One region of the Pseudomonas vanderleydeniana genome, then DNA from elsewhere that is predicted to be linked to it. Evidence: riboswitches for the same ligand, from Rfam matches in the RefSeq annotation. Region 1 holds a riboswitch; the other holds the start of a gene.

Region 1 (3,206 bases):
GGTGCTTTTGGCGTGAAATCAGCAGACTGGCCGGGGCCTGGCCCAGCTGTTCGGCCAGGGCCAGCGCGGCACTTTCGGCCACGCCGTGGCAGCCGGTGCGGGCAAAAGCCAGGCTCGAACGATGGCTCAGGCGAGGCTCATACGGCTGCAGGGCCGCGGCCTCGAAGAACACCAATGGCAGTTGCAGGTGCCGGGCCAGTTCAATCAGTCCCGGCTCGTGGCGTTTCCCGTCGATGCTGGCCAGGCCTGCGATGCTGGCCAGGTCGATTCGCCGGGCCAGCAGCGATTGTTCCAGCAACTGCAGCAGCACCGGGGCTTCGCAACCTTGTCGGCAACCGAAACCAACCGCCAAGGTCGGTTTCGCGTCGGGAGTTGTCATGCCGGGTACTGATCGTCGTTCTTGCGACGGAACAGCCACGCACTGACCAGGCCCAGGGCCAGCCAGAAGACGGCGTTGGTCAATTGCGAGGCGATCTTGAACTGCGCTTCCAGTGCGGGCGGCGCAAGGCTCGAATGTACTTCCGGCTGTGGTGCGCCAATCACGTGAGGAACCACGATAATGGCCACGCCGAGCAACTTGAGTGCCCAATGCCGACCGAACACAAGCAGGGCGATGGCCACGGCGGTGGACGCTGCGGTGCTGGCCCACCAGATCTGCCGTTGCAGCAGGTCCGCGGCGGCCGTGCCGGGCAGCTCTGGCGGCAGCCCCAGGGTGGGCGCCAGGCAGAAGGTGGCATAGCCGGCCAGGCCCCAGAGCAGTCCCTGGGACGTGCGATTGGGTGCGCGCAGGGTATAGAGGCCGGCGAGCATCAGGGCGAAGCCGACGGCAACTACCAGGTTGCCACCTGTGGTCGACAGCACGCGCTGCCAGCCATCTTCAGGCTCCCAGGCTTCTGCATCGTGTTCATGGCTGTGGCCGGCCAGGGCGGCATCGGTGTGTTCATGGGCTTCGCTGGCAGGCGCCTTCTCGTAGGTTTCCGCCTCGAGAATCAGTGGCGCGACCCAGAAGCTCTGTAGCAGGGTCAGCAGCAGGGCGGCCAGCAGTCCGCTGAAACCGGCGGTTCGGGCAATGCGCTGGATCATGTCGGTTGTCTCAATGGCACGGGAAGGCGGCGCTATGGCGCGTGTCATGGGCCGCATTGTGGACGGCATCGATATGCGAGAAACCGGCGAAGTAAACCAGCAGCACGCCGAGCACACTGGCACCGATGGCGGCAACCAGGCGTTGAGTGCGAGTCGATGTAGTCGTGCCGCTATGGCTGGCGGTAGTAATGGACATGGCGCTTCCCTCTGCGATTTTCAGCGGGCGGCCAAGCGCAAGAAAACCTGTCGGAACGGGTCCGCAGGTTTCAACAGCGCCTGCCCACCGCAGGTTTGTCATTCGATTTTTCCGGGCCGGTCTCCGGGCTCGCGAGGGGTTCGAGCGTGGCTTGAACCTTCCAGCATCACCTTCCCATGCCGAGTGGCACAGTGGATCCGACGCTTCTCTCGCTTACCGTTGCGGGGGCAGCACCGGACTTGCCTGGCGTGATGAATCATCATCCGCCGACGCACCGGTTTCCCGTTTCACCCTGTGAAGGGCACCCAGAACAGGCGGCTAGGAAACCATGCCGTGTGTCCGTGCGTCAACTGAACCGAGCGCGGTCAAGGCGTCATGGATGCGCAGGCATGAATGAGGGGTGGGCTGAACTTAAAGTGAATTCTAGAATAAAAAAATCAATAAAAACAAAAAGTTATATTATGCTTTTGATCTTGTCCCTTAACTGGTCGATGGAGAAGGGCTTGCCGATCACCTGCATGCCGGCGGGCACCTCGATGCTTTCGGCGTAGCCGCTAGCGAACAGAACCGACAGTTCGGGGCGAGCCTGGCGCGCCGTGCTCGCCAGTTCGCGGCCATCCATGTCGGGTAGGCCGACGTCGGTCATCAGCAGGTCGATCGGCATGGCCGGGTCGTTGAGGATTTCCAGGGCCTCGTCACTGCTGCCGGCCTCCAGTACCTTGAATTCCAGTTCCTCCAGCACATCGACAATCAGCATGCGGACAATGGTGTCGTCTTCGACGACGAGGATGGTGGAGCTGGCTGCACACATGGCGGTTTTCCCGAAAAGTGAAAGCGGGAACAGGAGGCTGCCTGTCCCTTGTCTTGTATTGGTAAGCGGCGAATCGGTACAAGTTCTATTTCTTGTACAAAAAAACATTGGCTGTATAAGTGTGGCAGGATAGCCGGTCTGGTTGATGCTGTGCAGTGCGAGGCGAGAAAATGCCTTCTACGCTGTGAGAAAAATGGATCCTTTTTTCAGAATTACGGCAAACTCCTTAATTTTCAAGACTTCCTCCGGGGCCCGAAATGAATTCACCGTCTTCGGTTGATGAGAGCAGTTTTCGCAAACTCTTGAGCCGCAACATCAGCCTGCCATTGGGGGTGGGCGTACTCAGTGCCGTTTTCTTCGTGGCCCTGATCACCTATCTGCTCTCGGTGATCCAGTGGGTGCAGCACACCGACCGGGTGATCAACAACGTCAACGAGGCGATGACGCTGTCGGTCGACCTGGAGACCGGCATGCGCGGGTTCCTGATCACGGGCGACGAGCATTTCCTCGATCCCTATGAGGTCGCCAAGCCGAAGATCATTGCCGAACTGCGTAGCCTGCAGCAGCTGGTGGGGGATAATCCGCAGCAGGTCGATCGCTTCAGGCGTATCGAGGCCCTGCAGGGGGCCTGGACCGAATACGCGCAGTCGATGATCGATCTGCAGCGTAGCAAGGGCGACTATCGCGAGGCGATCAAGGCTGGCCGGGGCAAGCGCCTGACCGACGAGATTCGCAACGAGTACACCAACGCCATCGACACCGAGCAGCAACTGCGCCTGGCTCGCAATGAGGATGTCAGGCATACCACCATCTGGATCATTGGTGTCTACCTGGTCTTCGTACTGGGCCTGAGCGCGCTGCTGGCCTATGTTGGAAGAAAAAATTTACTAGATCTTTCAAATAGTTATGGGAAAACCCTCGAGTCGCAACGCAAGAGTTCGGAGCGGCTCGAGAAGCAGGCCTGGCTGCGTGGCGGACAGAATGAGTTGGGCTCGCAGATGCTGGGGCAACTGGGGTTGGGCCCACTGGGGCGCAACATCCTGCAGTTCTGCTCCCAATACCTGGATTGTGCCGTGGGGGCCCTGTATGTTCGTGAGGAGCATGGTGGTTTCCGGC
Region 2 (3,206 bases), 1.9 Mb from region 1:
GTGATGGCCAGCAATATGATTGTCATGCCTGATAGCTGGGTGGTCGTGAGCACTTCGTCGAGTAAGGACCAGGACAGCGCTGTAGCAACCACCGGCTGCAAGAGCAGTATCAACGAGCTGAACGAGGCCGCGAGTCTTTTCAGGGCCAGGGTCACTAGCAACTGTCCGAACACCTGACCACACAGTGCCAGGGCCAGCAGCAGCGCCCAAGTCGAGAGCTCATGGGGGAGCGGAGCGCCTGACATGATGAACAGCGGAAATAGCAGCAGGCTGCAGCCGGTCGTGATCAGCAGCATGATCGAGGTCGGCGTGCACTCGTATTGCCTGACTTTCTTGATGCTCACTATATAGGCTGCGTAAAAGAATGCGGCCAGCAGAGCAAGGGCTTCTCCCGCATGATCACGGCTTATGGGTTTTTCTTTGATGCACAGCACGTACAGGCCGGTGATGGCTAGCAACAGGCACAGCAATTCGATTTTCCTGGGTTTGTCGATAATACCGACCGTACCCATCAGTACGACAAAAAACGGTGCGCAATTGGTCAGCAGGCTAGCGATAGCGACATCGGTATATCTGATCGCCAGATGCATCACCGCCAGGTCGGCGCTAAAGAGCACTATTGCCAGCAGGGTCAGACTGTAGAAACGCCCGGTTCTGGGGAGGCGCGACAGTTGTGTGGGTGCCAGTGCACAGAACAGCAACATGAATGGGACTGCCAGCAGGACCCGATAGAACGCCGAAACCTCGGCTTCAAAGGGCAATGTCTTGACGATGACCGGTGCGACACCCAGCAGCGCGGCACCGCCCAGCAGTGACAGGATCGGAACGACTTCAGGCATGGCTGAGTCCTCATGCTGGCGCTCTTGTTTCTTTACTGTCGGGATACGTTATTCCCACGCGGACCATCGCGAGAAATGAGTTTTCCTCGCAGGCCCCATTTCGCCGGTTAATACCCCTGGCCATCGGGTACAGACGGTCGGCTTCAATTGACGCTCCACCCCCAACCCTCTAACCTTCGCGGTTTGTTTCAGGTGCTCTGTGACCTGGCGTCGACAGAGTGAAACAGGGAAGCCGGTGAGCCCTCAGGCAGGTGCGATCCCGGCACTGCCCCCGCAACGGTAAATGAGTCAAGGCTGCGCTTTTCGCCACTGTGCCGATGGCATGGGAAGGTGCGCGGTCCCGCGTTCGCGCCGCTCATGAGTCCGGAGACCGGCCTGATCCATTCCACAGCATCACGGTGGGCGATGCTGGACGGCCTTGGCCGTGCCTCCGTCTGCCCGCCGTTTGCCTTATCCAGCCCCAACGGAGAGCTGCCATGAACGAGTCCCCCGAACGCGACGAACGCCACCTGGCCCGCATGCAGCGCAAGAAGGCGGTGATCGACGAGCGTATCGCCAATGCCCCGAACGAATGCGGCCTGTTGCTGGTGCTGACCGGCAACGGCAAGGGCAAGAGCAGCTCGGCCTTCGGCATGCTCGCCCGGGCCATGGGCCACGGTATGCAGTGCGGCGTGGTGCAGTTCATCAAGGGCCGCAACAGTACCGGCGAGGAGCTGTTTTTCCGCCGCTTCCCCGAGCAGGTGCGTTTCCATGTGATGGGCGAGGGCTTTACCTGGGAGACCCAGGACCGCCAGCGTGACATCGCCGCCGCCGAAGCCGCCTGGGCGGTGTCCCGGGAAATGCTCGCCAATCCGGAGATCGGGCTGGTAGTGCTCGACGAGCTGAACATCGCCCTCAAGCACGGCTATCTGGATCTGGACCAGGTGCTGAGTGACCTGCAGGCCCGTCCGCCGATGCAGCATGTGCTGGTGACCGGTCGTGGCGCCAAGCCGGAGCTGATCGACCTGGCCGATACCGTCACCGAGATGGGCTTGCTCAAGCATGCGTTCCAGGCCGGGATCAAGGCACAGAAAGGCATCGAGCTATGAGTCAGGCGCGTCATTGCCCGGCGGTGCTGATTGCCGCGCCGGCTTCCGGCCAGGGCAAGACCACGGTGACGGCAGCCCTGGCGCGCCTGCACCGTAACCAGGGGCGCACGGTCCGGGTGTTCAAGTGTGGCCCGGACTTCCTCGACCCGATGATTCACGAACGCGCCAGTGGCGCGCCGGTGTACCAGCTCGACCTGTGGATGGTCGGTGCCGAGGAAAGCCGCCGGCTGCTCTGGGAAGCGGCGGGCGAGGCCGACCTGATCCTGATCGAAGGCGTCATGGGGCTGTTCGACGGGACGCCGTCGAGTGCCGACCTGGCGCGGCATTTCGGCGTGCCGGTATTGGCGGTGATCGACGGTACGGCCATGGCCCAGACCTTCGGTGCCCTGGCCCTGGGACTGGCGCGCTACCAGCCGGACCTGCCGTTTGCCGGGGTGCTGGCGAACCGGGTCGGTACCGTGCGCCATGCGCAATTGCTCGAAGGCAGCCTGACCGAAGGCCTGCGCTGGTACGGCGCGCTCTCCCGCGAAACCGGGATCGAGCTGCCGAGCCGCCACCTTGGGCTGGTCCAGGCCAGCGAGCTGAATGACCTCGATCGGCGCCTCGATGTCGCTGCCGAGGCCCTGGGGGCCAGTTGCGAAGTCGCGCTGCCGCCGCCAGTCGAATTTGCGGCACCGCCCTCTGCCAGCGTCGAACCGCTGTTGGCCGGCGTGCGTATCGCCGTCGCCCACGATGAGGCCTTTGCCTTCATCTACGGTGCCAACCTGGATCTGCTGCGGGCGCTGGGCGCCGAGCTGCATTTCTTCTCGCCGATCCACGACAGCGCGTTACCCGAGGTCGACAGCCTGTACCTGCCGGGTGGCTACCCGGAGCTGCACCACCTGGCGCTGGCGCAGAACCAGCCGATGCTGGCGGCGATCCGAGCGCACCACGCCGCGGGCAAGCCGCTGCTCGCCGAATGTGGCGGCATGCTCTACCTGCTCGAAGCGTTGACCGATGTCGACGGCCAGCGCGCCGAACTGCTCGGGCTGCTGGCGGGCGAGGCGGTGATGCAGAAGCGCCTGGCCGCGCTGGCCCTGCAGGCCGTGGAGTTGCCGGAAGGATCGCTGCGCGGCCATACGTATCACCATTCGTTGACCAGCACCGATCTGACGCCGATTGCCCGTGGGCAGAGCCCCAATGGTGGCCGAGGCGCCGAGGCGGTCTATCGTCAGGGGCGTACGACCGCTTCCTATGTGCATTTCTATTTTCCGTCCAATCCCCAGGCAGTTGCTGCGCT

The links. A riboswitch is a leader RNA that binds a small molecule or an ion and turns the genes downstream of it on or off. The one in region 1 is predicted to bind cobalamin.
Region 2: it holds a riboswitch for cobalamin, as region 1 does, so the genes downstream of both, cobO (cob(I)yrinic acid a,c-diamide adenosyltransferase) here and HU752_RS17115 (CbtB domain-containing protein) in region 1, are expected to answer to the same signal.

What each region holds. Positions count from the first base shown of each region.
Region 1 is NZ_CP077093.1:3,795,640-3,798,845, reverse strand. It holds gene HU752_RS17125 (cobalamin biosynthesis protein) at 1-379, opposite strand, end outside; gene HU752_RS17120 (CbtA family protein) at 376-1,083, opposite strand; gene HU752_RS17115 (CbtB domain-containing protein) at 1,094-1,279, opposite strand; cobalamin riboswitch at 1,377-1,603, opposite strand; gene HU752_RS17110 (response regulator) at 1,734-2,090, opposite strand; gene HU752_RS17105 (response regulator) at 2,348-3,206, shown strand, end outside.
Region 2 is NZ_CP077093.1:5,722,009-5,725,214, reverse strand. It holds gene HU752_RS25675 (DMT family transporter) at 1-839, opposite strand, end outside; cobalamin riboswitch at 1,013-1,232, shown strand; gene cobO (cob(I)yrinic acid a,c-diamide adenosyltransferase) at 1,316-1,927, shown strand; gene HU752_RS25665 (cobyrinic acid a,c-diamide synthase CobB) at 1,924-3,206, shown strand, end outside.